Regions from separate parts of the Streptomyces sp. NPDC047453 genome, predicted to be linked through region 3. Evidence: riboswitches for the same ligand, from Rfam matches in the RefSeq annotation. Region 3 holds a riboswitch; each other region holds the start of a gene.
What was found. Region 3 has a riboswitch for cyclic di-AMP ahead of ABZ818_RS09670 (hypothetical protein). Riboswitches for the same ligand answer to the same signal wherever they lie in the genome.
Positions count from the first base shown of each region.

Region 1: linked by a shared signal. The riboswitch ahead of ABZ818_RS16310 (C40 family peptidase) and the one ahead of ABZ818_RS09670 (hypothetical protein) in region 3 are both predicted to bind cyclic di-AMP.
Region 2: linked by a shared signal. The riboswitch ahead of ABZ818_RS01935 (NlpC/P60 family protein) and the one ahead of ABZ818_RS09670 (hypothetical protein) in region 3 are both predicted to bind cyclic di-AMP.

Region 1 covers NZ_JBEYTS010000015.1:51,151-59,552, forward strand. The annotation lists gene ABZ818_RS16295 (ANTAR domain-containing protein) at 1-90, opposite strand, end outside; gene ABZ818_RS16300 (ATP-dependent Clp protease proteolytic subunit) at 274-909, shown strand; gene ABZ818_RS16305 (hypothetical protein) at 917-1,225, shown strand; cyclic di-AMP (ydaO/yuaA leader) riboswitch at 1,565-1,778, shown strand; gene ABZ818_RS16310 (C40 family peptidase) at 1,782-2,255, shown strand; gene ABZ818_RS16315 (ATP-binding protein) at 2,309-2,764, opposite strand; gene ABZ818_RS16320 (helix-turn-helix transcriptional regulator) at 2,992-3,852, shown strand; gene ABZ818_RS16325 (DUF397 domain-containing protein) at 3,888-4,118, shown strand; gene ABZ818_RS16330 (8-amino-7-oxononanoate synthase) at 4,167-5,294, opposite strand; gene bioB (biotin synthase BioB) at 5,443-6,690, shown strand; gene ABZ818_RS16340 (adenosylmethionine--8-amino-7-oxononanoate transaminase) at 6,683-7,981, shown strand; gene bioD (dethiobiotin synthase) at 7,983-8,402, shown strand, end outside.
Region 2 covers NZ_JBEYTS010000001.1:422,966-434,047, forward strand. The annotation lists gene glnA (type I glutamate--ammonia ligase) at 1-983, shown strand, start outside; gene ABZ818_RS01915 (PP2C family protein-serine/threonine phosphatase) at 1,459-2,700, shown strand; gene ABZ818_RS01920 (LPXTG cell wall anchor domain-containing protein) at 2,920-3,624, shown strand; gene ABZ818_RS01925 (hypothetical protein) at 3,913-4,746, shown strand; gene ABZ818_RS01930 (hypothetical protein) at 4,892-5,239, shown strand; gene ABZ818_RS01935 (NlpC/P60 family protein) at 5,444-6,673, opposite strand; cyclic di-AMP (ydaO/yuaA leader) riboswitch at 6,681-6,861, opposite strand; gene ABZ818_RS01940 (bifunctional [glutamine synthetase] adenylyltransferase/[glutamine synthetase]-adenylyl-L-tyrosine phosphorylase) at 7,176-10,172, shown strand; gene ABZ818_RS01945 (phosphatase PAP2 family protein) at 10,208-11,050, opposite strand.
Region 3 covers NZ_JBEYTS010000007.1:167,786-178,867, reverse strand. The annotation lists gene ABZ818_RS09715 (FtsK/SpoIIIE domain-containing protein) at 1-579, opposite strand, end outside; gene ABZ818_RS09710 (hypothetical protein) at 576-701, opposite strand; gene ABZ818_RS09705 (hypothetical protein) at 785-1,132, opposite strand; gene ABZ818_RS09700 (GntR family transcriptional regulator) at 1,303-1,788, shown strand; gene ABZ818_RS09695 (protein kinase) at 2,720-3,556, opposite strand; gene ABZ818_RS09690 (hypothetical protein) at 3,627-4,070, opposite strand; gene ABZ818_RS09685 (hypothetical protein) at 4,322-4,552, opposite strand; gene ABZ818_RS09680 (helix-turn-helix transcriptional regulator) at 4,678-6,018, shown strand; gene ABZ818_RS09675 (NUDIX hydrolase) at 5,996-6,529, opposite strand; cyclic di-AMP (ydaO/yuaA leader) riboswitch at 6,769-6,985, shown strand; gene ABZ818_RS09670 (hypothetical protein) at 6,989-7,222, shown strand; gene ABZ818_RS09665 (RNA-directed DNA polymerase) at 7,501-8,976, shown strand; gene ABZ818_RS09660 (hypothetical protein) at 8,985-9,776, shown strand; gene ABZ818_RS09655 (cyclic GMP-AMP synthase DncV-like nucleotidyltransferase) at 9,805-11,082, opposite strand, start outside.

The DNA.
Region 1 (8,402 bases), on a different contig from region 3:
CTCCTGGTGCAGCCGCTCGTGCTCGAGCACCGGATCGGTGGCGGAGAGCGGCGGGAGAGGGTGCCGCTCGGACATCGCGAAGAACACCATGACCAGTCCCCTGGGTCGTCGAGCGCCCGTGCTTCCAGCTTCACCCCGGAGGACGCCGTGCACGACCCGAGGCCGTTCCCGCACCCGGCCCCGGAAAGCTCGCCGCGACTTACGTACGTCCTGTACATTTTTTACAGAGGCCGCTCCGACCGGAGACGGCACCGCCGCATGGAGGGGTGCGCCATGACGCGACCGTCCGCCCGCTACGTCCTGCCGGAGTTCACCGAGATCACCAGCGCCGGCCGGCGGTCCCTGGATCCGTACGCGAAACTGCTCGAGGAGCGGATCGTCCTCCTCGGCACACCCATCGACGACACCGCGGCGAACGACGTCATCGCGCAGTTCGTCCACCTGGAGCACCGGACGCCCGACCGGGACATCTCGCTCTACATCAACTCCCCCGGCGGCTCGTTCAGCGCGATGCTGGCCGTCCACGACACGATGCGGTACGTGTGCTGCGACGTGGAGACGATCTGCCTGGGCCAGGCCGTCGCGTCAGCGGCGGTACTACTGGCCGCGGGCACCCCGGGCAAGCGGTACGCGCTGCCCGGCCCCCGCGTGGTGCTGCGGCAGCCGTCGCTGCCCGAGCCGGTCGAGGGCCAGGCGTCCGACCTGGCGATCCAGGCGGACGAGCTGACACGGGTGCGCGCCCGCCTGGAGGAACTGCTCGCGCGGAGCACCGGGCGGTCCGCCCGGCAGGTGCGGACCGACCTGGAGCGGGAGCAGGTGCTGGACGCACAAGAGGCCCTGAAATATGGATTGATTGACCGAATCGCCCAGACCCGCGGGGGCACGCGTACCGCGCCGGACGCGGGGTGAGCCGCCGATGCTGCCACCCGAGCTGCCGCCCCTGCCGGCACTGACCCGCGCCGAGGCGGAGCTGATCGACCGTTACCTGGAGGCGGCCGACTTGCTGGGCCGCGTCAACCCGGGCCGGCCCGGAGACACCTACCGGGCCCTGAGGGCCGCCCAGGCGCTCGTCGGCAGGGCGATGGAGCTGCGGGACACGCTGGCACTGATGCACCGGCGGGGCGAGACCGAGCTGCACGCGGACACTCTGGCCCGGGCGCTGCGAGTGCTGGACGGCGAGCGGCGCACGGCCCGTGTCACCCTGCCGCCCGACTGCGGAAGTTGACGTCATCCACAGCCGCGGTCTCGGCGGGTGAAGGAGCCCGTCTGTCTGGACACGGGGTGAAATCACCCCGAATGACCGACCGCCTTTCGGTGTAGGTTCAGCTCCCTTTTCGGGACCGCCGCAGTTGCGCAACACGCCTCCCCGGATGGCGGAATGAGGTGTTCCGGTGCTGGTCCGGGGGTCGTCGCGGGAGGGGGCAGCCGTTCGATCGCGAGGGTGTCCACCCGAACGGGCGCGTGGTGAGTAACAACACAAACACGCGGTTCCATTGGGATTTTCGGACATCCGTAGGTGAAGATCCCTGTCTGACGACAAGCCCCCGCCACAACGGCGGGGCGGTCCGGGCGGACGCCGAGTCCTGCCGCCGCCCGGATGACCGGTCGACAGGAGTGGATCGGCAGGAGTGGAGGACCCAAGCACGACGGGTCGCCGGAACGGTCACGCCATGGCCGGTCCGAGCAGCCCTTGGGGTGAAGCCGCAGCAACGCGGCCGGGCAACTTCGCCAGCCCGAATCCGACAGGTCATCCTTCACAGGCGGCTGACGAAGGGTTGCGCATGACTGCGCTCAATCGTGTCCCGTCGCTGATGGCCCGGGCCGGCACGGCCTCGGCTCTGACCCTGGCCGCCGTGAGCGGCTCGATCGTGGTCCCGGGTGTGGCCTCCGAGGCCTCGGCCGCGACGACCGCGAACACGGCGCTGCGGATCGCGGCGTCCAAGCAGGGGTCGCCCTACCAGTGGGGCGCCACGGGGCCGCGGAGGTTCGACTGCTCCGGGCTCACGCTGTACTCGTTCAAAAGGGCGGGCAAGACGCTGCCCCGCACGGCCGCACAGCAGTACAACAAGAGCCGGCACATCTCCGCGGGCAGCCGCCGAGCCGGGGACCTGGTGTTCTTCCACTCGGGCTCGAACGTGTACCACGTGGGCATCTACGCCGGCAAGGGCAAGATCTGGCACGCCCCGAAGACCGGGGACGTGGTGAAGCTCCAGAAGATCTGGACGAAGAGCGTCTGGTATGGCCGGGTGCGCTGACCCGGCCGCAATGCGGTGCGGTGGCGGAGCTTCGACGTCGTCACCGCACGTTCCTACGGTTCCTGACCCGCGGCCGCCACCGGGCGGGCGGGAACCGTCCACGGAAGTTCGATGCAGACCGTCTTGCCGCCCTCCCGGGTCGGCCGCACGGTCAGACTGCCGCCGCACTCGGCGGTGAGCCACCGGATGATCACCATGCCCCGGCCGTTGTCCTGCTGGACGGCGGCCGGCAGGCGTTTCGGGAACCGGGGGTGGCTGTCGGTGACCCCGATGTGCAGTCGTTCGTCACGCACGAGGACGAGGTCCACCGTGAAGGTGGGTGACTGCCCGAAAGTGTGCTGTACGGCGTTGGTGGCGAGTTCGGAGACGATGAGCCGGACCGTCTCGGCGGTGTCCGCGGCCGGCGGCAGGCCCCACTCCGCGAGCGTGCCGGCCACATAGGCACGGGCCGCGCAGACCGAGGCGGGATCGCTCGGCAGAGTGACGGATGCTTCCAGATGGTCTGCCATGGCGACGTCGTCCCTTTCCCACAGGGCCGGAGTCCGACACTGAGCGGATGATTCGAGTACGGTCCCGCACTGGTGCTTCGCCGTCAGACTGCCATCAGCACTCCGCTCTCGGTGGCGATCCACCGAGATATGCATATATCTGTCGCTCAATGCGGTGAACTCTGCGACGGCAGACCGTATCCGGAGCGGGTCGCGTGGAGCGTTCAGAGGGAGCGAGGGAGTAGCCCATGCAACACGGTCCCGAGGTGCGCCGCCGGAAGCTGGGCGCCGAACTGCGCGCCCTGCGCACCGGCGCGGGTCTCACCAGCGGTGAGGCGGCCCGCCTGGTCGGCTGGCACCAGTCGAAGGTCAGCCGGATCGAGACCGGCACCAGCGGGGTGAAACCGGCCGATGTGCGCTCACTCCTGGACGCGTACGCGGTCCACGACGCCCAACTGCGCGAGTTGCTCCTGGTGCTGGCGGGGCTGGACGACGGCGGCGACCGGCACCACTGGTGGCACGCCTATCGCGGAGTGCTGCCGCCGACCTACCGGGACTTCATCAGCCTGGAGTCGCAGGCGAGCGGGATGCGCACCCTGGAGACCTCGGTCGTCCCCGGCCTGCTCCAGACGCCCGAGTACGCGCGCGCGGTCACCCGGGCCGCCGTGGACGGGCTCGACGAGGACCGGCTGGACGCGCTGGTGGAGGTGCGGCTGGCCCGCCAGGACGTGCTGCGCTCGCGACCGCCGCTGGAGCTGGACGCGGTGCTGGACGAGGCGGTGCTGCGCCGGGAGGTGGGCGGGCCCGAGGTGATGAGGCGGCAGTTGGAGCGGCTGACGGAAGCAGCCCGGCTGCCCCAAGTACGGCTCCAGGTGTTGCCGTTCGCCGCCGGCGCCCACATCGGCATCACCGGCCCTTTCGTTATCTTCTCATTTTCGAACGCTTCTGATCTGAACGTGGTGGTTCTCGACCACTTGACGAGTAGCCTCCACCTCGAGCGGAAAGAAGACCTAGAGGCCTACGCCGAGGCCTTCGACACCCTGCGGCTCCACGCCCTCTCGCCCGAGGACTCGTTGGACTTCATCGCCGGGATACGCCAGACCCCCTGACGGCGCACAACCGCGTACCGCGTTAAGGAGGCACCATGTCCGCTCCGCCTCGGCACGTACCTTCCAGCACCGATCTGCACGGCGTGCGCTGGCTGCGCAGCAGCTACAGCACGGGAGCCAACAACTGCGTCGAGACGGCCCGGCCCGCCACGGGACCGTGGGCCGGGCTGCTCGCCGTGCGCGACTCCAAGGCCCCGGCCGGGCCCGCACTGCTCTTCTCCCCCGCGAGCTGGGCAGGCTTCATGGCTGCGACACACCGCACCTGACGGACAATCCGGTCAACGCCCGGTGACACCCGGCCATGTCACGCCGACTCATGGTCGTGTTCCACCGATCACCCGTACAGCGCGTTCGATCTGCGCCCCGGAGAGGTCCGCGCGGGCGGTCAGCCTCAGCCGTGAGATGCCGTCGGGCACGGAAGGAGGACGGAAGCAGCCCACGGCCAGCCCGGCCGCCCGGCAGTCGGCCGCCCACCGCACGGCCCGCTCCGGGGACGGCGCGCGCACCGAGACCACCGCGGCGTCCGGACGTACCGCCTCCAGGCCCGCGGCGGTCAGGCGTGCGTGGAGTTCGGCCGCCACGGCACGTGCGCGTGCCGCCCGCTCCGGCTCGCGGCGCAGCAGTCGCAGCGCCGCGAGGGCGGCCCCCGCGGCCGCGGGGGCGAGACCGGTGTCGAAGATGAACGTCCGGGCCGCGTTGACCAGGTGGTCGATCACCCGCGCGGGCCCGAGGACGACTCCGCCCTGGCTGCCGAGCGACTTCGACAGCGTGGCCGTGACGACCACATCGCCGGCGCCCGCCAGCCCGGCCGCGTGCGCGGCGCCGCGGCCGCCGGTGCCCAGGACGCCCAGCCCGTGGGCGTCGTCGACGACGAGACCGGCACCGTGCTCCCGGCAGACCGCGGCGAACTCCGCCAGCGGGGCCGCGTCGCCGTCGACCGAGAACACCGTGTCCGACACGAGCACCGCCGGGCCCTCGTGCGTGCCGAGCGCCTTGCGCACGGCGTCCGGGTCGGCGTGCGCGACGACCTGCGTCGTGCCCCGGGCCAGCCGGCAGCCGTCGATGAGCGAGGCGTGGTTGCCCTCGTCGGAGACGACGAGCGAGCCGTGCGGCGCGAGCGCGGTGACCGCGGCCAGGTTCGCGGCGTATCCGGAGGAGAAGACCAGCGCCGCCTCGAAGCCGCAGAAACCGGCCAGCTCGTGCTCCAGTTCGGCATGGAGTTCGGTGGTGCCGGTGACCAGCCGGGAGCCGGTCGAGCCGCCGCCCCAGGTGCGCGCCGCGGCCGCGGCCCCCTCGGTCACCTCCGGATGGCGGGCCAGCCCCAGGTAGTCGTTGCCGGCGAGGTCGAGCAGCGGCGAGTCGGCGGGGCGGGGCCGCAGGGTCCGTACGAGTCCGGCCCGGCGGCGTGCGTCCGCCTGCTCCTCGATCCAGCCGAACGCCATGGGTCCTCCGGGGCATTTGTAGGCAGTGGACAGACCCTAGCGGCAGGGCCGGCCGCCCATGATGTGGCAATACCCACATGTCGATGTGCCCGTCGTTGTGCGGAGTCTCCTTGGCCGCGGACCGGGCCGTAGGACAGGATCAGCTCTCATGAACCTGCTGAACACGCTGGTGGACAAGGGGCTTCGGCGCGAGTCGCCGACCCGCGGGGAAGCTCTGGCCGTACTGGCCACCTCGGACGACGACCTGCTCGATGTGGTGTCCGCGGCCGGGAAGGTGCGCCGCCACTGGTTCGGCCGGCGGGTGAAACTCAACTATCTCGTCAACCTCAAGTCGGGCCTGTGCCCCGAGGACTGCTCCTACTGCTCCCAGCGGCTCGGCTCGAAGGCCGACATCCTCAAGTACACCTGGCTCAAGCCCGACGACGCCTCCAGGGCCGCCGCGGCGGGGCTGGCGGGCGGCGCCAAGCGGGTCTGCCTGGTGGCCAGCGGGCGCGGCCCGACCGACCGTGACGTGGACCGGGTCTCCGACACCATCAAGGCGATCAAGGAGCAGAACGAGGGCGTCGAGGTGTGCGCCTGCCTCGGACTGCTCACCGACGGCCAGGCCGAACGGCTGCGCGAGGCCGGGGCCGACGCCTACAACCACAACCTCAACACCTCCGAGGCGACGTACGGCGACATCACCACCACCCACACCTATGCCGACCGGGTGGACACGGTGAACAAGGCGCACGCGGCCGGGCTGTCCGCCTGCTCCGGGCTCATCGCCGGGATGGGCGAGAGCGACGAGGACCTGGTCGACGTGGTCTTCTCGCTGCGCGAGCTGGACCCGGACTCCGTTCCGGTGAACTTCCTGATCCCGTTCGAGGGCACACCGCTCGCCAAGGAGTGGAACCTGACCCCGCAGCGCTGCCTGCGGATCCTGGCCATGGTCCGGTTCGTCTGCCCGGACGTGGAGGTGCGGATCGCGGGCGGCCGCGAGGTGCACCTGCGCACCATGCAGCCCCTCGCGCTGCACCTGGCCAACTCGATCTTCCTCGGCGACTATCTGACGAGCGAGGGCCAGGCGGGCAAGGCCGACCTGGAGATGATCGCGGACGCCGGGTTCGAGGTGGAGGACGCCGACCAGGTGACGCTGCCCGAGCACCGGGTGGCGGCCGGGGGCGGGTGCGGGTCGCACGACGGCGCGGGGTGCGGGTCCCACGAGGGCTCGGGCCGCTGTGCGCACGAGGGGCCGGGGTGCGGGTCGCACCAGGGTGGCGGGGTCTGCGGTTCCGCCGCGGCACCGGCGGAGGAAACGGCGTCGGCACCGGCCGCGACCGGCAGCGAGCCGCGTACGGATCTCGTCGCCGTACGCCGCCGGGGCGCCGGAACGGACCTCGCACCCAATGCCTGAACCGCACACCACACCCGGCCCGAGCGTGCCCGAACTGCTGGAGCTCGACCGGCGGCACGTGTGGCACCCGTACGGACCCATGCCCGGCCGCCACGAACCGCTCGTCGTGGAGTCGGCGAGCGGGGTGCGGCTGCGGCTCGCGGACGGCTCGGGCGAACTGGTCGACGGCATGTCGTCGTGGTGGGCGGCGATCCACGGCTACAACCACCCGGTGCTGAACGAGGCCGCACGGGAGCAGCTGGAGCGGATGAGCCACGTGATGTTCGGCGGGCTCACGCACGAGCCCGCCGTCCGGCTCGCGAAGCTCCTTGTCGACATGTCACCAGAGGGCCTCGAGCATGTGTTCCTCTCCGACTCCGGTTCGGTGTCGGTCGAGGTCGCGGTGAAGATGTGCCTTCAGTACTGGCGCTCGCTCGGCCGCCCGGACAAGCGGCGGCTGCTGACCTGGCGGGGCGGCTACCACGGGGACACCTGGCAGCCGATGTCCGTGTGCGACCCCGAGGGCGGGATGCACGAGCTGTGGACCGGGGTGCTGCCGCGCCAGGTCTTCGCGGACGCGCCGCCGGCCGAGTACGAGGAGGCGTACGCCGACCATCTGCGGGAGACGGTCGAACGGCACGCCGGCGAACTGGCCGCCGTGATCGTCGAACCCGTGGTCCAGGGCGCGGGTGGGATGCGCTTCCACTCCCCCGCCTATCTGCGGGTGCTGCGCGAGGTGTGCGACGCGCACGACGTGCTCCTGGTGTTCGACGAGATCGCGACCGGGTTCGGGCGCACCGGCGCCCTGTTCGCGGCGGAGCACGCCGCCGTGACGCCGGACGTGATGTGCGTGGGCAAGGCGCTGACCGGCGGCTATCTGACGATGGCGGCGACGCTGTGCACGGCGCGGGTGGCGGACGGGATCTCGCGGGGCGAGGTGCCGGTGCTGGCGCATGGGCCGACGTTCATGGGCAACCCGCTGGCGGCGGCCGTGGCGTGCGCGTCGATCGGGCTGTTGCTCGGCCAGGACTGGCTCGCGGAGGTCAAGCGGATCGAGGCGGGCCTGCGGGACGGACTGGCTCCGGCGGCGGAGTTGCCCGGTGTGCGGGACGTACGGGTCCTGGGTGCCATCGGAGTGGTCCAGCTCGACCACGCGGTGGACATGGCGGCGGCCACCCGGGCGGCCGTGCGCGAGGGCGTGTGGCTGCGGCCGTTCCGTGACCTGGTGTACACGATGCCGCCGTACGTCACCGGTGACGTGGACGTGGCACGGGTCGCGCGCGCGGTGTGCGCGGCGGCGCGGGAGGGCTGAGATGCCGGTACTGGTGATCACGGGAACGGGCACGGAGGTCGGCAAGACGGTGGCGACGGCCGCCGTCGCCGCTGCGGCCGTCGCGGCCGGGCGGTCGGTGGCCGTGCTGAAGCCCGCGCAGACCGGCGTGGGGCCGGGCGAGCGCGGGGACGCCGACGAGGTCGCTCGGCTGGCCGGTGCGGTGACGGCGCGCGAACTCGCCCGCTATCCCGAGCCGTTGGCGCCCGCGACGGCGGCCCTGCGGGCCGGGCGGGCGCCGGTGCGTCCGCCCGAGGTGGCCGAGGCCGCCGCCAAGCTGGCGACCGAGCACGATCTGGTGCTGGTGGAAGGCGCGGGCGGGCTGCTCGTCCGCTTCGACGCGGACGGCGGCACGCTGGCGGACGCGGCGAAGCTGCTGGGTGCCCCCGTGCTGGTCGTGGCC
Region 2 (11,082 bases), on a different contig from region 3:
CCCACCCCGAGATCGAGTTCTTCCTGCTCAAGAACCGCCCGCTGGACGGCTCCCGCCCCACGCCCGCGGACAACTCCGGCTACTTCGACCACACTCCGCAGGCCATCGGCATGGACTTCCGCCGTCAGGCGATCACCATGCTGGAGTCGATGGGCATCTCGGTGGAGTTCTCCCACCACGAGGGCGCCCCGGGCCAGCAGGAGATCGACCTGCGCTACGCCGACGCCCTGTCCACCGCGGACAACATCATGACGTTCCGCCTGGTCATGAAGCAGGTCGCGCTCGAGCAGGGCCTTCAGGCCACGTTCATGCCCAAGCCCTTCTCGGAGTTCCCCGGCTCCGGCATGCACTCGCACCTGTCGCTGTTCGAGGGCGACCGGAACGCCTTCTACGAGTCCGGCGCCGAGTACCAGCTCTCGAAGGTGGGCCGCTCCTTCATCGCCGGCCTCCTCCGCCACGCCGCCGAGATCTCCGCGGTCACCAACCAGTGGGTGAACTCCTACAAGCGCATCTGGGGCGGCTCCGAGCGCACCGCGGGCGCCGGCGGCGAGGCCCCCTCGTACATCTGCTGGGGCCACAACAACCGCTCGGCCCTGGTCCGCGTCCCGATGTACAAGCCCGGCAAGACCGGCTCCGCCCGCGTGGAGGTCCGCTCCCTCGACTCCGGCGCCAACCCCTATCTGGCCTACGCCGTCCTCCTGGCCGCCGGCCTGAAGGGCATCGAGGAGGGCTACGAGCTCCCTCCGGGTGCCGAGGACGACGTCTGGGCCCTGTCCAACGCCGAACGCCGCGCGATGGGCATCGAACCGCTCCCGCAGAACCTCGGCGAGGCCCTGACCCTGATGGAGAACAGCGACCTGGTCGCCGACACCCTCGGCGAGCACGTCTTCGACTTCTTCCTCCGCAACAAGCGCGCCGAGTGGCACGAGTACCGCTCGGAGGTCACGGCGTTCGAGCTGAAGAAGCATCTGCCGGTGCTGTAGGCACAGGTCGGGGCGGGTTTCCCGCCCATCCGGCGGACGGGGTCGACGGTCGCGAACCGTCGGCCCCACGGCGTCTCACCGCCCCTGGACTACGACACCTTCCCGACCATCGCCGACAGGTTCAGCGAACTGGCCGCCCGGCATCTCGGTACCCGCACCGACGTCCTCGCGGTGCCGCTGACGCATGACACCCCGGATGAACTCGCCCAGCCACGACGGCAACGGTGGGCAGGCGGTCGATGGCCTTGAAGACCTGGTCGCGCAAGTCGGTGAGCATGTTTCAGAAAAAGTGTCTTCGGCCAGGTCAGATGGGGTTTCGAGCGCGACACCTTGATGCTCTTGAAAGCCGTCGTGGCGCTAGCCACGGTAGCGGTGCAGTGTGGAAGGCGTGGGCTCCAGGCAGGGACGTGTGGGTCTCGGGCAGCCGTGGCAGCCGAGCCACCCGCTGTTGTTCATCCCTGTTGTCCTCATCGTTGTGATCACTGCCGCGGACATCGCGACTGGGCCAACCATCGTTCTCAGCCCCCTGCTGGTGGTCGCGCCCACGCTCACCGCGTGGTTTGCGGGCCCCTGGACGACGGGCGGCATCGGGGTCCTGGCCATGGCGGGCGAAGCGGTCAGCGGCTGGCGCACCGGAACGCTGTCTACGCGGAACGTGGTGGTGGAGGTGATTGCCATCGCGGCGATCACCTCGTTGATCGTGGTCCTGTGTGCGGTGCGCGACCGGCACGCACGCCAGATGGCCCGGGTCCGGTCGGTCGCCGAGGCCGCCCAGCAGGTGGTGATGTGGCCGCTGCCGAGCCGGCTCGGCCCGCTGCGGCTCGCCTGTGTTTATCTGGCTGCCGAGGAGGAGGCCGAGATCGGCGGCGACCTGTATGCCGCCGCCCGCACCGGCAGCGCGGTCCGCGTGATGATCGGCGACGTGCGGGGCAAGGGCCTGCCCGCCCTGGGCGAGGCCGCCCTCCTGCTCGGCGCCTTCCGCGAGGCCGCACACCAGCACGCCTCCCTGCCCGACCTGGCTGCCTCCCTGGAACGGAGCATGACCCGCCACCTCGCCGACTTCGAACCGGAGGGCGAGGCGGGGGAACGCTTCGTGACCGCTCTTCTGGTCGAGATCGCCGACGCCGAGCCCCTGGTCCGCATGACCAGCTGCGGTCACCCGCCACCCCTGCTGCTCAGCCCGGACAACACCGTCCACGTGCCCCGCCTCCACCCCGGGCCCCCACTTGGCGTCGGCGTCACGGATCCCGACAACCACGTCGTGGATGTCCTGCCCTTCGGCCCTGGGGACACGCTGCTCCTGTACACCGACGGTGTCATCGAAGCCCGTGACCACAACGACGTCTTCTACCCGTTCGCGGAACGCGCAGCCCAGTGGACCGACCACCCTCCCGAGGCGCTGCTCGACCACATCGAACGCGACCTGCTCGCCCACACCGGCGGACGCCTCGGCGACGACGTCGCCCTCCTCGCCATCCGTCGTGCCCATATCCCCCATGACGGAGCGGAAGAAGGCGAAGATCGACAGCGGTACGAGCGGAATGCCGAGCCCTCCCCGGAGGTCACTGGCACGCTACGGGCGCCGCGGTCTCAGTTCCGGTCTCAGCCATTGCTCGTTCCGCACAAGATCGGACAACTCGTGAGCGTGCTCCCGCGCGAAGGCGGCGGTCGAACACTTCCACAAGAAGCCCAGGATGGGCGCCGCCACGGCGACTGACAGGCGCTCACAGAAACTTCAAATTCCCGTACAACCAACCCCACCGGTGAGGGATCTGATCACGTGAGTCAAACAGACTCCATGATCATTGGGCCTCGCGCCGAAGGTGAACCGCGAGGAGCGACCGGCGCCTGGCCCCTTTCTCCACCTGAGGAACGCATGCGTATACGAGCCACCGTGGCCGCCGTCTCCGGCGCCCTGGCCCTCTCCGCCCTCGCCATGCCCGCCGCGCACGCCACCGCTCCCGGTGACAACGGCACGGTGAAGATCCACGACGCCAAGACAGGCGAAGAGCTGCGCCGCAACGAACCGCACGTCTGCACCTTCTACCTCGACGCCTTCGGCTTCGACGCGGTCCAGAAGGTCGACTGGCACATCGAGGCCTGGGCCCCGACCGCCGCCACCAAGGGCGAGACCGTGAAGTCCGGAGCCATCACCCTGGATGCCGAGGGCCACGGCCGTACGGCGGACCTGTCCCTGCCCGACGGGCACTACAAGCTGTTCTGGAACTTCGACGGCGAGAAGGGGGCCGCCAAGCACAAGATGTTCTGGACGGACTGCAAGGGCTCCGAGGGCGGTGGTGGCGGTACGACGCCGTCCGCCTCGGTGCCGCCCTCCTCGTCGGAGTCGTCCTCGCCTTCGAGCCCGGCCGATGCGACCGCGCCGAGTGACTCCTCGTCGGAGTCGTCCTCGCCTTCGGGCCCGGCCGGTGCGACCGCGGCGCCGAGTGCCTCCTCCGGCGAGGGCGGGGCGGCCCCGTCCGCTGCCGCCTCCTCGTCCGCGCAGGGCGGCGGCGATCTGGCCGGTGATCTGGCCGAGACCGGTAGCAGCGCCCCGGTGGGCCTGCTGTCGGGTGTCGCGGCAGCACTGGTGGCCGCGGGCGGTTACCTGGTGCTGCGGCGTCGTAGGGCCTCCCGGGGCTGACGTCTGCAGTGAGTGGCGTCCTGGCCATCCTCTGTCCAGGACGCCACTGGCTGGTCTCGCGCTGATTGAAAACGTCCAGGTCACGGGCCAAGTCGGGCGCGATCGTCGGCCGGTCTTGAAAACCGTCGTGGCTCAGTCACGGTGGGTTCACATCCCACCTCAAGATCATTTGCGGGTGTCAAGTCACGGCATTCAGTGGCGTGACGACGCATGACCCGTTCGGGCTTACTCGAAACACGACCTCACCGATCCGGAGTGAGGCTCATCCACCGAAAGAAGGACGGTGCCGTGTTTCGAACGCGTAAGAGGATCGCCAAGGTCGCGGCCATCACCGTAACCGCCGCAGGGGCGCTCCTGGGCGGCGGCGCCGCCGCCCAGGCCGCACCCGCCACGACGCACGCGATCCTTCTCCTCATCTCCGGCTACTCATCGGACGGCAACGGTGGCAACGGCATCGCGGACAAGTCACCGAAGGAGATCCGGCACCAGGCGCACCAAGCCCTGCTCGGCGCCAAGTCCGTCCGTATCGCGCTGAAGGACACGGGGTCAGACGCCCAGAAAGGCAATCGGCCCAGCTCGGCGGACCTCTCGTACGACCAGGCCGGCTGCACCGGCTCGATAGCCATGGGCACCCAGGGCAGCTTCCAGATCGTCAAGCGCGGCACCGAAGCATGGATGAAACCCGACGCTACGTTCTGGAAGACGACCAAGGTCCCCGGCAGCGAGGGCACAGCAGGCGCGGAGCGCTTCAAGAACCGGTACATCCATGGCACGACCAACGACGCGATCTTCAAGAAACTGGCCGACGTCTGCAGCATCAAGGTCTTCCAGAAGCCCCTCGGCGGCGTCGCGCCGTTCACGGACGTCAAGAAGGGCACCGAGACCACGTTCAACGGAATGAAGGCCATCCCGCTGACCGGGAAGGTGGACGGAAGGGCGGCCACGTACTACGTGGCGACGCAGGGCAAGCCATACCTGATCGGGGGCACCCAGAAGGGCAACGGCACCGATCTGACCTTCACCCTGTCCGACTATGACAAGCCGATCCCGTCGGCGACACCGTCCGCCAACGAGTCGGTGGAGGTCTCCCAGCTGGAGAGCCAGCTTCAGGGCGCGTCCTGAGCCCATTGCTCATCGCCGTGCTTGCCGCGACCGCTGATCGTGCTGGGGAACGGTATGGCGCGTGGAGGGACGGGTGTGGCTCAATTGCCGTCGGCGGGACGCCGTGGGCACGACGGCGCGGAGGGGGAGGGCGGAAGGCGTCGTGGTGAGCGGGGACCGGCCGGTGATGTGGGCCGAGGCGGCCAGGGTGGCGGCGGGGTGCGTGGTGGTGCTCGCCCTCACGTGGGCCGCTCTGGAGTTGCTCGACGAGCGGCAGTTCCCGGTGGCCGCACCACCGGTGATGGTGCTGGGCCGGTGGTTCTACGACAGGCACCGTCACTGGGGCGCCGGTCTGGTGGCCACGGTCTCCGGCTCGGTCGTGGTGTTCACCTCGGTCGACCGGCTGCGACCTCATCTGGACCGGCTGCTCGCCGACACCACGGCGACCGCGGCGGGGCTGGTGGTCGCCATGGCCGTGTTCACGCTCTGCTCCCGCGTGCGGCGGAGGGCCTGACATGCCGTACGAGGGCGACGACCGACGTGGTGCCCGGCGTGGCCTGCACCTGCGTACCCACTGGCACCGCTGGTCACCGTGGCCGACATCTTCATCGTGGTGCCCTGGACCTGCGTGGCGCCGTCCCATGAAAGGGCCCGCACCCCCCGGTGCGGGCCCTTTCATGTCCGATGCCGGTGCCGGCACCGGGGTGTCCGGCGCGCGTTACGCGGGGCGGACGACGCTGTGGATCGGCATGTAGTAGATCGACTCCTCGCGGACGTTCGTGCCCGGGCGCGGCGCGTGGATCATCATGCCGTTGCCGATGTAGATCCCGACGTGGCTGATGTCGTTGTAGAAGAAGACCAGGTCGCCGGGTTTGGCCTCGGAGACGGGGACGGTCGTGCCGGCCTCCACCTGGCTCCAGGTGGTGCGCGGCAGCGAGATTCCGGCGGACTTCCAGGCGGCCAGCGTGAGCCCGGAGCAGTCGTACGAACCGGGGCCGGTCGCGCCCCACACGTACGGCTTGCCGATCTGGGCCCGCGCGAAGTCGAGGACCTTGGCGGCCTTGGCGGCATAGCCGGTGCTCGATCCGGCATCCGTGCTCGTGCCCCCGCCCGTACCCGTGCCCGAGCCCGTGCTCGATCCCGAGCTCGTGCCCGTTCCGCTGCTCGCCTTCGCGTCGGAGCTCTTGGCCGCCTGCTCCTCCTTGCGCTTCTGCGCGGCCGCCGCCGCCTCCTCCGCCGCCTGCCGGCGGGCCAGCTCCGCGGCCTTCTGCCGGGCGATCTCCTGCTTCTTCTTCTCGATCGCCGCCAGTCGCGCCTTCTCCTCGGCGGTCAGCGTCGACAGCAGATGGCGCGCCTCGCTGAGCTTCGTCTGGACGTCGAGCTTGCTGGTCCTCAGATCGTCCTGCGAGGTTGTCAGCGACTCCAGGATCTTCGTCGCCTCGGTGCGCTTCTTCGTCGTCGCGAGCTGCGCGGTCTGGTAGTCGTCGACGGCCTTCTTCTGGCGCTCGGTGAGCTGTCTCATCAGATGGTCCTGGTCGAAGTACTGCTGGGGATCCTTCGCGAGCAGCAGCGTCGCGGTGCCGGACATCCCGCCCGTGCGGTACTGGGCGGCGGCGAACATGCCGAGCTCGCGCCGCGCCTCGTTCAGCTTCGCCGTGCGCTTCGCCACGTCGTCGAGGAGGCCGTTCACGCGTGTGCGCTGCGTGGCGGTCTTCTCCTTGGCCTCGTTGTACTTCTCGGTGGCCACTCCGGCCTGGTGGTAGAGGTCGTCGACTCTCTTCTGCACCTCTTCGAGGCTGGGCTTCCGGGGCTGCGCGGGCGCGGCGTTCGCCGTCTGGGACAGCAGCGCCACGGAGGTGAGGGCCGCGGTCGTCAGACCGAGGGCCGGGGACGTGCGCAGTCCGGCGATCCGGGTGGCCGTGGTCCGGGCTTTGCGGTGCGACGCCAAGGGTGGCGCCTCCTTCCATAGACCGCCTACCGGGTTAGCTGTCGGGTTCGGGCGGGTGGTCGGAAGGGCTGCCCTACCGTCCCGTGCGCGCTGTGGGGGACACGCGAACGGGACCGATTCACCCCAGGGATGAGTGGGTCCCCGGCTCCGGCTGCCGTGAGGCGCACCGGATTCGGCGCAGGCCACCCGTCCCGGCGTTGTTCGCCGGCGGGGGTACGGGGTGCCCGCCGGGCACGCTAGCCAACGCTTGTGACTGCTGTGAAGGTTGGTGCGTGATATGTCCGCTACGTTTTCGTGACTTTCACGGTACGCATACGGTTGGCTGCACTCCGATGTTTTCGGGACCGTCGGACCGTACGTGCGGTGGGCGGCGGGTGTCCCCGTTTCCGGAGCTCCCCGACGACCTCCGACCGGCGCGGAAAACGGGACCGCCGTCAGGGCTCAGGACCGGGAGTCCGGATAGGCTCTGGCCAGGACGGGCTTGATCCGACGGGAGGCCGGGATGACGGCGCCGGGGCGCAGGAGCAGTACCTTCACGCGGCTGCTGCGGCACGGCTTCATCCATGCCTCGGACGCAGAGCGGCTGCTGGACGGGCCGGAGCTCGCGCCGCTGAGGGACGATCCGGTGCTGCTGGAGGCGCTGGGCGCCACAGCCGACCCGGATCTCGCGCTGGGCGGGCTGGTCCGGCTGCTGGAGGCTCAGCCGGAGTCCAAGGCCCGCCGCGAGCTGCTCGACACGCTGATAGCGGCCAAACCGCTGCGCGACCGGCTGCTCGGCGTGCTCGGCGCCTCCACCGCCCTCGGCGACCACCTCGCCCGGCACGCAGGCGACTGGCGGGCGCTGGTCACCTACGAGCCGCGCGACCTGCACCCGGGCGTGGAGGAGTTCGAGCACGGGCTCGCCGAGGCCGGCGATCCGGTCGCGCTCCGCGTCGCCTACCGGCGCTGCCTGCTGTCCATCGCCGCCCGCGACGTGTGCGGCACCACGGATGTCGCCGAGACCGCCGCCGAGCTGGCCGACCTCGCCACTGCCACTCTGCGCGCCGCGCTCCGGCTCGCGCGGGCCGCCGCGCCCGAGGACGACGCGCTGTGCCGGCTCGCGGTGATCGCGATGGGCAAGTGCGGCGGCCACGAACTCAACTACGTCTCCGATGTCGACGTGATCTTCGTCGGTGAGGCCGCGGACGGCGCCGACGAGGTCAAGGCTCTGCGCGCCGCGACCGCGCTCGCCTCGCACATGATGCGGATCTGCTCCGAGACGACCGTGGAGGGCTCGATCTGGCCGGTCGACGCCAACCTGCGGCCCGAGGGCCGCAACGGGCCGCTGGTGCGCACCCTCAGCAGCCATGTCGCCTACTACCAGCGATGGGCCAAGACCTGGGAGTTCCAGGCGCTGCTCAAGGCCCGCCCGGTGGCCGGCGACCTGGAACTGGGCGGCCAGTACATCGCCGCGCTCGGCCCGCTGGTCTGGCAGGCCGCCGAGCGCGAGAACTTCGTCGCCGACGTGCAGAAGATGCGCCGCCGCGTGGTCGAGACCATCCCCGTGGGCGAGGTCGAGCGCGAGCTGAAGCTCGGGCCGGGCGGCCTGCGCGACGTCGAATTCGCCGTGCAGCTGCTTCAGTTGGTGCACGGGCGGACCGACCCGTCGCTGCGCAGCGGCTCCACCCTCGACGCGTTGCAGGCACTGGCCGCCGGAGGGTACGTAGGCCGTGTGGACGCCGTGCAACTCGACGACGCCTACCGGTTCCTGCGCTCCCTGGAGCACCGCATCCAGCTGTTCCGGCTGCGGCGCACCCACCTCGTCCCCGAGGACGAGGCCGATCTGCGCCGGCTCGGACGGTCGCTCGGCCTGCGCAGCGACCCGATCACCGAGCTGACCCGTGAGTGGAAACGGCACACCAGTGTCGTACGCCGGCTGCACGAGAAGCTGTTCTACCGGCCGTTGCTCGACGCGGTCGCCCAACTCGGCCCCGGCGAGGCCAGGTTGAGGCCGGAGGCCGCGCGGGAGCGGCTGGTCGCGCTCGGGTACGCCGATCCGGCGGCCGCGCTGCGGCATCTGGAGGCGCTGGCCTCCGGCGTCACCAGGAAGGCGGCCATCCAGCGGACCCTGCTGCCCGTGCTGCTGGGGTGGTTCGCGGACTCCGCCGATCCGGACGCCGGGCTGCTGAACTTCCGCAAGGTGTCGGACGCGCTCGGCAAGACCCCCTGGTATCTGCGGCTGCTGCGGGACGAGGGGGCCGCCGCCGAGAACCTCGCCCGGGTGCTGTCGGCCGGGCGGCTCGCGCCCGACCTGCTGATGCGCGCGCCGGAGGCCGTGGCACTGCTGGGCGACGGCGACGCGGGCGGCCTCGAACCGCGCGGCCGCGCCCAGCTGGAGCAGGAGGTCCTCGCCGCCGTCCGCCGCGCCGAGACCCCCGAGCAGGGCGTCACGGCGGCGCGCGGCGTACGGCGGCGGGAGCTGTTCCGCACGGCCGCCGCCGACATCGTCGGCTCCTACGGCACCGAGACCCGGCCAGCCGAGGCCGACCAGGGCGCGCTCGTGGACCAGGTGGGCGGCGCGGTGTCCGACCTGACGGCGGCGACGCTCGCCGGCACCCTGCGGGCGGTCGTGCGCAAGGGATGGGGGGACACTCTGCCGACCCGGTTCGCGATCATCGGTATGGGGCGGTTCGGCGGACACGAGCTGGGCTACGGCTCGGACGCGGACGTGCTGTTCGTGCACGAGCCGTGGGAGGGCGCCGACGAGCGGGAGGCCGCCGAGGCCGCGGCCCGGGTGGTCGCCGAGACGCGGCGGCTGCTCCAGATCCCGAGCGCGGATCCGCCGCTGCTGGTCGACGCGGATCTGCGGCCCGAGGGGAAGTCCGGGCCGCTGGTGCGCACGCTCAAGTCGTACGAGGCGTACTACCGGCGGTGGTCGCTGGTGTGGGAGTCCCAGGCGCTGCTGCGGGCCGAGCCGGTGGCCGGGGACGAGGACCTGGGGCGGCGGTTCATCGAGCTGATCGACCCGTTGCGGTATCCGCGCGGCGGGCTGAGCGAGGAGGCGGTGCGGGAGATCCGGCGGCTGAAGGCCCGGATGGAGTCCGAGCGGCTGCCGCGCGGCACCGACCCCAAGCTGCACACCAAACTGGGGCCGGGCGGGCTGTCCGACGTGGAGTGGACCGTGCAGCTGCTCCAGATGCGGCACGCGGCGGGGGAGGCGTCGCTGCGGACCACACGCACGCGGGAGGCGCTGACGGCGGCGCGGGAGGCGGGACTGGTGTCCCCGGAGGACGCCTCGACGCTCGACGAGGCGTGGGTGCTGGCCACCCGGGTGCGCAATGCGGTGATGCTGGTGCGGGGCCGGGCGGGGGACACGTTCCCCACCGAGTCGCGGGAACTGGCCGCGGTGGGACGGTACCTGGGATACGGGCCGGGGCACGTGGGCGACATGCTCGACGCGTACCGGCGGACGGCACGCCGGGCCCGGGCGGTCATGGAGGAGCTGTTCTACGGTTCGTGAAACGGCGGCTCGGCGCCGCCGGCACCACTACGGAGCTACGCCTCCGCCGGCCGCAGCGCCGGCGTCAGCCGCGGCAGCGCGTGCGGCAGCGCCCCGTACCAGGCGCGGGCCACCGTGAATCCGAAGGAGAGGCACAGGACCCCGCCGACCGCGTCGAGCCAGAAGTGGTTGGCGGTGGCGACGATGACGACCAGGGTGGCCACCGGATAGAGCAGGCCGAGGACGCGCAGCCACGGGATCGTGCACAGGGTGAAGACGGTCAGTCCGCACCACAGGGACCAGCCGATGTGCATGGACGGCATCGCGGCGTACTGGTTGGACATGTTCTTGAGGTCGCCGGAGGCCATGGAACCCCAGGTGTGATGGACCTGGACCGTGTCGACGAAGTGGCCGCCGGTCATCAGGCGCGGGGGCGCCAGCGGGTACAGGTAGTAGCCGAGCAGCGCCACGCCCGTCGTCACGAAGAGGGTGAGCCGGGCCGCCGCGTAGCGGCCGGGGTGCGTGCGGTACAGCCACACCAGGACGCCGATGGTGACCACGAAGTGCAGCGTCGCGTAGTAGTAGTTCATACCGATGATCAACCAAGTCACTGAGTTCACGGCATGGTTGACCGAGTGTTCGACGGCGATGCCCAGCTGGTGCTCGGTGTTCCAGACCCAGTCCGCGTTGCGCAGCGCCTTGGCCTTCTGCTCCGGGACCGCGTTGCGGATCAGCGAGTACGTCCAGTAACTCACCGCGATGAGCAGGATCTCGAACCACAGCCGCGGCCGGCGGGGAGTGCGCAGCCGCTCCAGGACGGTGGGGGACTGCTCGTCCGTGACGAGGGGCGGAACGGCCTCTTCCCGGCCTTCCAGTCGTGTCACGGTCGAGTCACCCATAGGCACAGAGTCTGCCAGAAAAGCGTTCGTCC
Region 3 (11,082 bases):
CTGCGTCAGGTCCACGGCCACCGGCTGTGCGTACTCGTCTACGCCGAGGTCCCAACGGGCCTTCTCGTCTGGTACTTCACCCGTCGGGTGGTGCTCGGTGGGGAACTTCAGCGGATCCAGGCGGACACCACGGATGACGACCTGCCCCGGCTTGTCCTGGGTGACCGCGACCCGCGTACACCTCCAGGCGTCCGCCAGATGAGGGGCCGCCTTCTGGAACTGTTCCAGACCCACGCGGGGCAGGCAGCTCGCCCGTGCGATCACTCCGTAAGCGTCATGTGTGACTTTCAAGGCAGGGATGAGTACCCGGGGCTTGATGGGCTTGCCGTTCGTGTTCGCCAGCGAGGCCAGCGCGGTCGGGGTCTTGTCCGTGACAGACAGCTTGAGCATCGGCGCGAGCCGCTTCCAGCCCCACCGCACACGTACGGCCTGCCGGATCGACTGCCGGGTCATGGCGTCGGCGCGCAGGTAGCGGACTACCCACCACACGGTCCATCCCACGAGCACCGCCAGCGCCAGGTCGACCACGAGAGGGCCGTAGTCGAAGGTCCCTTCTGCCGGGTCGTTCGGACCCTTCATATGTCGTTCTCCATCGGGGTGTAGAGGAAGGCCGCGAGGGCCGATTCGAGGGCTGTCCGATCCGCCGGGGCGTCGAGGCGGGGGTAGCCGTAGCCGACGAGCACGGCCGCTACCGAGTTCACGAGCGATTCGGTGAACCGGGCATCCGGTCCGGCGTGAGGCAGCGGGTAGCTGCGCTCAGCGCCGAACCGGAGAGATGTGCTGCTCACGCCTCAGTGGCCGGGGCCACCAGGTCCAAGCGGTCCACGCGGTAGGCGATGCCGTCCGAGAGCGATCCGTTGAAGATCCGCGCCCACGGGGTGGCGAACAGCTCCACCGGCATGACCGGGATACCGGGCCGGAGGCCGTTGGGGAGACCCGTCTCCGGAACGGTGATCTTCAGTGCCTCAGCGCGGTCCTCCTCCATGAAGAAGAGGGTGACCGTGTAGAGCTTCGCGCCGGTCTCACGGTCAGTGGCGAACTGCGTCTTCTCCTGATCCGCGTACTTCGGCACCGGCAGGGTTCCGACCATGAACGACGAGGTGGGGAGCAGGCCAACACGAATGCGTGCCATGGGAGTTGCTTCCTTTCGGTTGCGCTCCGCCAGGCGGCGGGGCGTGATCACCATTGAACATAGCTGACCTAGCAGTGTCAAGTGAGTGTGGTGAGCTAGGTGTCAACTTAGATAGGCCACCTATGTCAGTGGGGTGTGCTAGGGCTGCTAAGGATCGATACCCTTGGGCCATGAGCCCCGCGCCAGAGAGCAAGCAGGACCGCCGGCCGCCGTACCAGCACGCTGCCGACGAGCTTCGGCGCGACATCTTGCAGGGGCGGATCAAACCGGGCGAGCAGATGCCGTCCATTCGCGAGCTACAGGAACGCTTCGGCGTGGCCAACATGACCGCGAGGGGCGCGCTCAACGTGTTGCGAGACGAGGGCTTGATCTACACGATCCACGGCCGGGGCAGTTTCGTCGCAGACCACGACGCCGCTGGCGAGTTCTCGGTGGGCTATACCCCGCCGGCTTGGTACCTGGCTAAGGAGGGCAAGACGCCCAGCCAGGCAGAACAAGGAGAGGGAAGGCCCGACGACACCGAAGCCGCCAGGGCCACCCTCGCTGAAATGCTCACTGCACTACGTGATGAGATCCGTGTCCTCAGCGCTGAGCATCAGGAGCTGCGGCGCGAGGTCGAGGAGCTGAAGTCTCGGCAGTCGAAGTCGCAGTCTTGAGCCGGGCCACGTCCTCTCGCAACACTCTGGTCTCCCTGGTGAGGCGGCCGACCATGGCCTTCATTTCCTCGATCAGCGCAGCCACCTGATCCGCATCCCCGACGTGAATGCTGGTCAACCCCTCTTCGTTGTCCGGTATGTGCTCGGTCATGTCTTCCCGCCCGCCGCCGTGCCGTCGTTACGTACCGCGCTTGCTCCAACCGCCGGGGCCTGTCCACGGCATTGGGATGTCTCTCGCTGCTCGACCACCGCCCTGCCCTGCGTGCTGTTCAGAGTTTCTTTACTGGATCAAGGCGGCCCGCCTGCGGCGGTCCGCGCGCGCTGGCGGCCACGGGCCGCCGCCGCTCCCTGTCTCCGCCACCGCTCCGGCGGCCCCCAGCCACTCAGCGCGCAACACCGCCAAGACGGACAGCCAGAGCAGGAAGCAACCCGGCCAGCCCGAGCACCAGGACCAGGTCGAGACGCGTGGCGAGCAACCGCACCGTCCCACCGCCCTCCGTTCTGCAAGCGGAGGCCAGAGGCAGAGCTAAGCGCCGGGCGTCCGTCGACAACGCGCAGGCCAGAAGGGGCGCGGTCTGCGACGAATTCAGGAAGCGTGGCTGAGGCCGGTATGGGGTCGCTGGAGACACACGTGACGGGTGCTCGTTCGGCGCACCCGCCGCCGTGGCTGACTTTCGGTGGTTGAGGTCAGAACTGTGGTTCCGTCGGCCGTAGTCCAAGGTCTTCCTCTCCAACTCGACAACGAAAAGCCAGGGTTGTAGCCGCACCCGCATTCGGGCACGCCGACCGCCCCGGTACCATCGGCACCGGGGTCCTGATCAGGGCTTCCACGACCGGACCACCCGGGATGCTGTCCAGGCTGAGGGGTGGTCCGGTCTCTTGTTGTCGGCCTCCGCCGCCCGGGGAACGTTCGGCGGAAGGGGCTTCGGGATCAGCTCAGGGCTTTGCCCAGCTCGTAGATCGTTGGTCGATCCTCCGGGGCGTGGCTGAGCATCGCGTCGATCAGCTCGCCCAGCTCACCGGGCACCCTCACGGGCCGCTGCCGACCATTCGCCACTGCCTCTCTCTGCACGCGGCGCGGTGCGTCGTCGGGGTACTCGACCGCTCGCCAACCTGTGGCGGAGATGAGCAGAGAGGCGCCGAGTGCGTAGACGTCGGCTGCCTGCGTCGGCTCGGCTTCTCCGGTTGCCAGCACGTTACGCGCGATCTCCGGTGCCTCGTAGTGGACGAGGCAGCCGCGGAACGGGAAGTCGTACCCCACGGGTACGTGCCCGCCTCGGGCAAGGGCGAGGTCGATGAGATGGGTCCGCTCCGGCCCGATGATGAAGTGGGCGGGCTGCACATCACCGTGCGCCCAGCCCTTGGCATGGAGTTCTGCCAGCGCTTCGACGCATCCCAGCGCCACGCTGGTGTGCGGCTTGATGGACGAGTCTCGCTTACGGCAGGGTTCCCACAACCTGTACAGGTCCGGCCCCTCGTGCCACGGCTGGAAATTCCAGGTTCCGCGCTCCCACTCGCCGTAGGCGATGTCGTCAAGGCTGAGGCGATAGAGAACGGCGCCCTCGCGTGCGGGGGCGAGCGCAGTCCAGGGCTGCGCAGGCCAGTCGTCCGTGGCTTCGATCGGGTAACCGAGCTTCACGGCGTATCGGCCCCGGTGGCTCTCCACCTCCCAGACCGTGGAGCCTCGGCGGTTGATGACCAGGTGCTGTGCCGTGGGCATGAGTGCGTCGAGCACCGCGATCGGCAGTTCAGGGGTTTGGCCGGACAAGGTCGCTTCTCCCTCCTGGCGAGCGCGGCCGACCATGTGCAGAGGCCGGCCGCGTCGCTGTTGTCGTGTGCTACGCCTGGCCGTACGGTCGGCCGCAGTCCGAGTCGCACTGCGCGAGGGTCTCACCGTTCACGGTCCAGAGGTCGTCGAAGACCATGAACCCGGCGGCCTTCATGGCCAGGGCCGAAGCGGCGACCTTCTCCGGGTCGCGGCCACCGCCACCCGGCTTCGGGTTGTGGTGCAGGAAGCGGCCCGCGTACTGCTCGCAGAGTTCGGCGTACTCCTTCGTGTGCAGGATGAGCGCGTGCAGGCCGAGGTCCACGTCGTCCGAGGGGACCATGGTGACGGTGGCGGTGGCCGCCGTCACCAGGAAGGCGACCGCCTGATCCGCGATCCGCTCGGCACGCTCGGCCGACTGCCCGTCGTGGACGACCACGAAGTGGGCGAGGCTCTCGAACAGCTCCTCACCAGCCACCGCGCGACCGGTCCTCTGATCGTTCGCTGTTGCCGTCATGCGAGTACTCCTCGTGTGTAGCGGTGCGTGGCACTTACCGCCCGCATGGGTCGCCGAGCCCGGCTCATGGACGACTAGGACGCGGGCTTGGATGGCCAGTCCCGAACGGGGACGGGGAAGCCGGGAAACTGGCACCCGGTCGGGGCGGCCGGTCTACTGGCCGATGGCGAGAGCCATGCCGATCACCAGGCCGCAGGACCCGCTGATCATGATGATGAACAGGACACCCGCGTACCGGCCGATGGCGCGCATCACAGCCCACCCCGACTGTTGCCGTTCTTGACGGCCAGGCGTGCGCTCAGTTCCTCCCGCGCACTCAGCGCCACCACGTTGTCCGGCACGGCATCCCACTCCGTGCCGCCACCAATCGGCCTTATCTGCACACGGCCGCCGACCTCACCCATGACGACGCCGATACGTCCCCTGGCGCTGTCCTTCGCCAGTTCACCGATGCCTGGTCTGGTCTGCTGTTTGCTCGCCATGCAAGGAGCATCGCGATCCGGAGACCGGCGCCGAAAGGTCAGGCTGATTACCCAACTTGGGTAACATCGCGGCAAGTAGAGAACCAGCGACGTTGCGTAGCCCTCGCAGTGTGGGAGCTTGCCCGATGCCCGACGCCGACCGGCCGCAGGAACTGCCAGCCAGGCTGCTCACGGATCCCGAGATGATCAACGCATGCCGGGGACGGGACTTCGCCCAAGTCTTCCGGCTGGTGAAGACCAGGGCGGGCATCTACCCATCAATGATCGCCAGACGGTGCGATTTGACGCCCAGCCGAGTCGGCGAAGTCATCGCAGGCCGACGCCAGTTACTCCACATGGATGTCATTGAGCGCATCGCGGATGGCTTGCGCATCCCAGGGGACATGCTTGGGCTCGCCCGGCGGCCTTGGGAGACTCCCCAGGCTCTCGTAGTCACCGAGCGCGAGGCGCCTCAGCAGCCGGAGCCGGAGAAACAGACCCCGGACTCTTTGCCAGGTCCGGACGTGGACAGCATCCTGGCGCTGGCCACCCGAACGAGCTTGAGCGCAGCCACACTCGAGGCCTTCCGGTCGTCTATCGAGGACTACTGGCGACGCGACAACCAGCACGGCGGTGAGGCTCTGAGGCCGGCCATCGTCGGCCAGCTCCGATATGTGGTCGGGCTACTGAAGGAGAGCCGACCGCCGTCCATCCAGAACGGGTTGTACGGAATCGCGGCCGAGCTGGCGCGCCTCACCGGCTGGACCTACTTCGACGCCCGTCAGTACAACCAGGCCCGTGCGTACTTCACCGAAGCCCTGCACCTGGCCAAGGAAATCGACGACCGTCAGTTCATGGCCAACGTCCTTGCCTGCATGAGTTTGCAGGCCACGTACCAGGACAAGCCCGCGGACTCACTCGCACTCGTGACCGCCGCCCAGGACCAGGCCCGCTCAGCCCTCGGCACCACCCCACGCGTCCTGTCCATGCTGTCCATGCGCGAAGCCTTCGCTCATGCCACCCTCGGCAACCGGGATTCCACGCACCGGGCTATCGGGGAAGCACACCGCCATTTCGAGCAGATCCACGCGAGAGACCCGGACCCGTCATGGGTGGCCTACTTCGACGAGCCGAAGCTCATCGTGGACACGGGCATCGCCCACGGCAGACTGGGCGAAGCAGCAACTGCCGAACCATTGATCGCGGATGCTCTGCGGCGGGAGGACCGCACCAACCAGCGCGGCCGCGCGTTTCACGCGTTCTGGCTTGCTCGTACGCAGTTGGACCAAGGCAAGCTTGATCAGGCGTGCCACACCGCCACGCAAGCGCTGGAGCCTGCGTCGGCGGTGGCCTCCGAGCGGGTGTCCGGCCATCTCAGGGAGTTCTACGACCAGTTGGCACCACACAGGCAAGAGCCCGTAGCCCTGGCCTTCGAGGCGAGGCTACGGGCCCTCCTCCCACCGGTCAGCGGATCGCTTCATCCATGAGCAGGTACAGCAGACCCACGAGCGATCCACTGCTCACGATCTCCCGGCGGTCGATCATCCCTCGCACCTCCGAGAGGGGGATCCACTCGATGCGGTCGGACTCGTTCTTTTCCGTGGGCGGCCCGGCGTAGGTGGCGCCATCCGCGCGGAAGACGTGGTGCTGTGAATCGGTGATGCCGTTGGCCGGCTCGGCGTAGATCAGGGGCTTGATGGGACCAGGGCGCCAGCCCGTCTCTTCCAGGACCTCGCGGGCCGCTGCCTCTTCCGGGGTCTCGCCGTCCTCGACCAGGCCCATGGGCAACTCCCAGGCCCACGAGTCCGTGATGAAGCGGTGACGCCACATCATCAGGACTTCTTGACGATCATTCACCACGGCGGCTACGGCCAGGTGTCGGAGGCGAACGACGTGGTACTCCCACCTGCGCCCATCAGGCTGCTGGACGTCGACCAGACACAGATTCACCCACTTGTTGGTGTAGATCTGTCGCTCACCGTGGGTCTTCCACTCCATACCTGCGGCCCCTCTCGATCGGTCTCCAGGATCTCAGACCGTCCCGGAGACGGACGCAGCTCTTGAGCGTGATCACGTCCTCGCCCAGGATCCGTCACTCACCGGCTTGGTCGGGCTGTCCACCCGAGCGAGGAGAGAGGTGACTAACCCCACAAATTCTTGATCGGTTGGGATTTTCGGACATTCGTGAGCCAAGCTCCATGTCTGACGACAAGCCCCCACCGACGTAGGTGGGGCGGTCTGGGCGTGCGCCGAGTCCTGCCGACGCCTGGATGCCAACGCGACGTATGGCGAGGCAGGAACGGAGGACCCAAGCACGACGGGTCGCTGGAACGGTCACGCCACGACCGGTCTGAGCACCCTTGGGGTGAAGCCGCGGCAAGGCAACGCGGCCGGGCAACTTCGCCAGCCCGAATCCGACAGGTCATCCCTTCGTAGGCGGCAGACGAAGGGTTGCGCATGAGTGCGCCGCAGAACACCCCGCAGTTTCCCGTTCCTCACCAGTCCCCGAGGAACAAGAAGACCGATTCCTTGATCGCGGTCCTGATCGCGATCATCATTGGAATCTTTGCGGGCGTCCTCCATCGGACCATGGAGGATGTGTCGTACTACGAGGCCATTAAGACAGCGGGCGGAACGGCCGTTGGACTCGCGGTTCTCTTCTTCATGATCTTGGGCTACATCTGGCCCTGATCAGCAAGTTCATCACGGAGACCCCGTGAGAGAACGTTGACGAACGTGGATGAGACCCTGGCGCACAGGCCGGGGTCTCTCTGCTGGTGTGCCTCGGTGTGTCCCTGTCGACCTCAGCCACGCTACTGGGCTGTCGAACGAGAGAAACGGCCTCGGCCGGCCTGCGACAACCGCCCGTGAGCCATCAGCTTGGGAAGCTCAGGTGGTCTACGGCTTCCCTGCTCTACTACGCTTGTGCTTGATCGTGGGGGTCTGATCGGAGGGGAGAACAGCGGACTATGGGGCGTCCCTTCTGGGTCAATCTGGATGATGCATGGAATCGCCTATTGCGCGGCCGCGGACGCTCTGAGATACCTGACATCATCAATTGGGCAGACATAGATGCGTCATGGGGTGACGTCCGTCGCGCCGTAATTGATTCCTTGCAAAGTGGCCAAGTCGGACCTGAATATGTCGAAGTTCTAGACCTACCGAAGAATGCGGTAGCAGTACGCCCAATCTCGCGACTTTCAGTGCATGACCGACTCGTCTATGACACGCTGATCTTTTCTATTGCTGAACTAGTCGAAAAACAACTACACGATAGCGTCTACAGCGCAAGGTGGGGGGAAAACGGTAAGTCCTTTTGGAAACCGATCGATTCGTGGGTGGCCATGCAAAAGCGTGGTGTCAAGATGATCAGCAAGACACCGTTTCAGCTAGCCCGCACGGATGTTGTCTCTTTCTATGAGCACATTGACGTAGGCGCCCTCGCAGTGGACATTCAATCAGCAGGGGCAAACCCATGGGTTACCGACAGATTGATTTCCTGGCTCCGCATGTTTCAGTCGTCTAGTCGCGCATGGGGGATACCTCAGGGACCGGATGCCTCGGCGATTCTAGCGAACCTCTACATGTTGCCAGTAGATGAGTTCGTACATCGCGCCAATTTCAAGTACCTGCGGTATTCCGACGACATGATGATATTTGACACAGAGCGCGAATCCTTGCGTGACGCCCTTTTGGAAGTAAATTCCATTCTGCGGTCGCGTCGCCTATCCATGTCGATGACGAAAACTGATATCTACGACCCGGTATCCGCTGTATCCCAGCTAGAGAGCCTGGAAAAAGACGCAATTGCTTACGGACTCAGAATCGGTGAAGTAGGAGCAGAAGAAAGACTCTATAAGCTATTCCTGGCGGCGACCGAGGATGAACAGAATGATCGAGACGTCAAGTTCTCTCTTTTTCGCATGGGAAACCATAGCGACGATCGAGCAATTCCCTGGGTATTGCGTAACCTAAAAGAAAGTCACCACTTAGCAAGCGAGCTCATTCGATATCTGGAATGCTTCCCGAATCGACTTTCAGCTACTACTAGGGCCTATGTATCGGCTATGCAGCGCGCAGCTGGCCATCAGTACGACAGTTTGGAACAGCGGCTACTGCAAGCAGCTGCACGGCTAAGCATCAATTCCACGGAAATCCGCGATTTGGCTTGGAGTATATTGGGGGACAAGAATAAGTCGAGCCTACCGCGCGAGTTCGCTGCCCGTTACCTAGGAAGAGTAAGTACCATCGCTGACGGGCAGCTCCTGCGACGCGAGTTTGAGAATGAGGCGAACGTGAACGTAAGGCGCGCCCTCCTCGTTGCGATGTATGAAGCGAGATCCGTATCCCGCCCGCTTCTAGAGGCTCTAGCCGGCTCTCGGTCGCAACTCACATGGGTTAGTCGATACCTGCTCGGAAATCCGCTAGTGCCACTACCGCGATAGGAGTTCCCGTGCTGCGGCTTATCATCTACTTCCTGCTTGCCGTCGCCTCTGGGGTAGCTAGCTTCTTTATCACTAACTCGACCGTTGTCAATATGACGACTGGTCTCAGCATGGGGTTGGCGGTTCCGGCCGTTGAGCAGATCATGCAAAACCGGGAAAAATTGCGGACCCTTTGGTATTCGCTCCGCTACCGGAAGCAGTCTGTGCGGATTTCCACCTCGTACCTGTTCAAGATTTATGTGGACGGCAAGTATCTTTTGATTCGCGGCTCTCGGTGGCGTAATCAGTTTCAGCCGGTTGGCGGGGTCCATAAGGTATCGCCGCAGGGCAGTGGGATTCTTGCCGATATGAGTGTAACTGACGACAATCTAATTCCAGTAGACGCGGCTAGCTATCGAGACTTGCGCGTACGAGTCCCCGGGCGGCACCTCTATAAGTTTTTTCATTGGTTTGACTCTCGGCTGGGCCGTGAAGATTCTCCCTGGCGGGAGTTTCAAGAGGAACTGCTGGCCTCACAAATCCTGCCCCCGGACGAATTTCCCCATATCATGCACAACTACCTACGGCGCGATGTGGACCCCATTCGGTGGAGCGAATGGGCGCAGGCTTACGAGATCCTCGTGGCTGACATCTACGAACTTGTCCCGACCCCAGAGCAAACGCAGGCCCTTAGGAATCTAGCGTCAGCCCATAACCCTGAGGTCGCATGGGTGTCAGCTGACCAGATCAAGCGCCGAGGCATAGTTCCTGGACAGCCTCCCTCGATCGAGATTTCTGCACACAGTCAGCGGATCCTCTGAGGTTGTCAGGCTTCCGATCGGTGGGCAGCTATTTGATTATGACCACCTGGTGGTCTTTCGCGACACATACTCCATTCTGGACGACGTAGCACTCAACATAGTGCTTTCCCTGGTACTTCGTTGGTTCGCTGCGATACCGAGAACCGTCATCCTGCTCGATCTTCCCTCGGAGGCAGTTTGCTGACATAGCCTCTGCCCCCGTGTTCTTCACCTTCCAATATATCTGGTACGAGCCAGGCACTGTGCATTCTGAGACTCGAAACTCAATATTTCGATCGCGCCCAACAACGTTCCCATGCCTGCGTAGATTGAAAGTACGAAACCCGGGCTTTGCCCTCACAGTGGCCGTGAGCCTGACCCTATATCTTGCGTCCAGAATCTCAGGAATTCCGTAATCGCGATCGAGGAATTGCTCAGTATCTGTGAGATCGCGCGCCGTGAACGATGCTGTCGTAGATTTTGCAAGTGGAGCCACTGATGTTTCGGCGAAAGAATCACCGAAGATCTTGCGCCATAGGCGGATGCTTTCGTCCCGGCCCTCCTCATCGTACGCTGCGCGGGCCCAGGTGTAGTAGAGCTGGACTCTGTTGCGAAAGTTCTGATACTGGTCTTCACTCCAGCGATGATTGAAGTTCTGCCCAGGGCAACTCGGATCGTCGACGCTTGGCATCTGCGGATTGGCTTGCAGGTAATCGTTCAGGTCCGAAAGGATGTTCATGAATGCAGTCGGCAAATCACTGTAGCGCTTGGGGTCTCCTAGGAGCAGCACGCTGTTCACTCGGCCGCCGAGAAGGATGTTAAGGATGATTGACCTGGCCGAAAAGGTGTTCTTGTAATCCCGCAAATATTTGAAAAGTCGGATCACCTTGATGAGTCGGCCGGTTGTGATCCTGTTTTTTTCATCCAGCCATTCGTTGAAGGCTTCTGGATTCGTTAGTTCAAATACATCGTCGTCGCGATTTGTCACGTAATAGCTGCCGTGCCGTTCAAGATAGGGGACGACATCAATGTGGAACTCATTTGCATAGTCAACCTTCACGCAATGTGCATGTCGACTCACCATGTGCCGGTATCTTCCACTTGCTCGAAATGCCTTGTACAGCTCCTCCACGTAGTCTCTTGGGGACCAGTCTAGATTTTCGTCCATCTCTAGCAATACATCGGCATCAAACTCGTCGTACTTGCCGACAGGGTCGATCATGGTTCTATGGGCGTAGGATCCCTGAGGAATTATTCCAATGTAGCGATCGGAGACGGGATTCTCGCCATTCTTGAGAAAATTAGAAATGCTGTTCACTCGGGAATC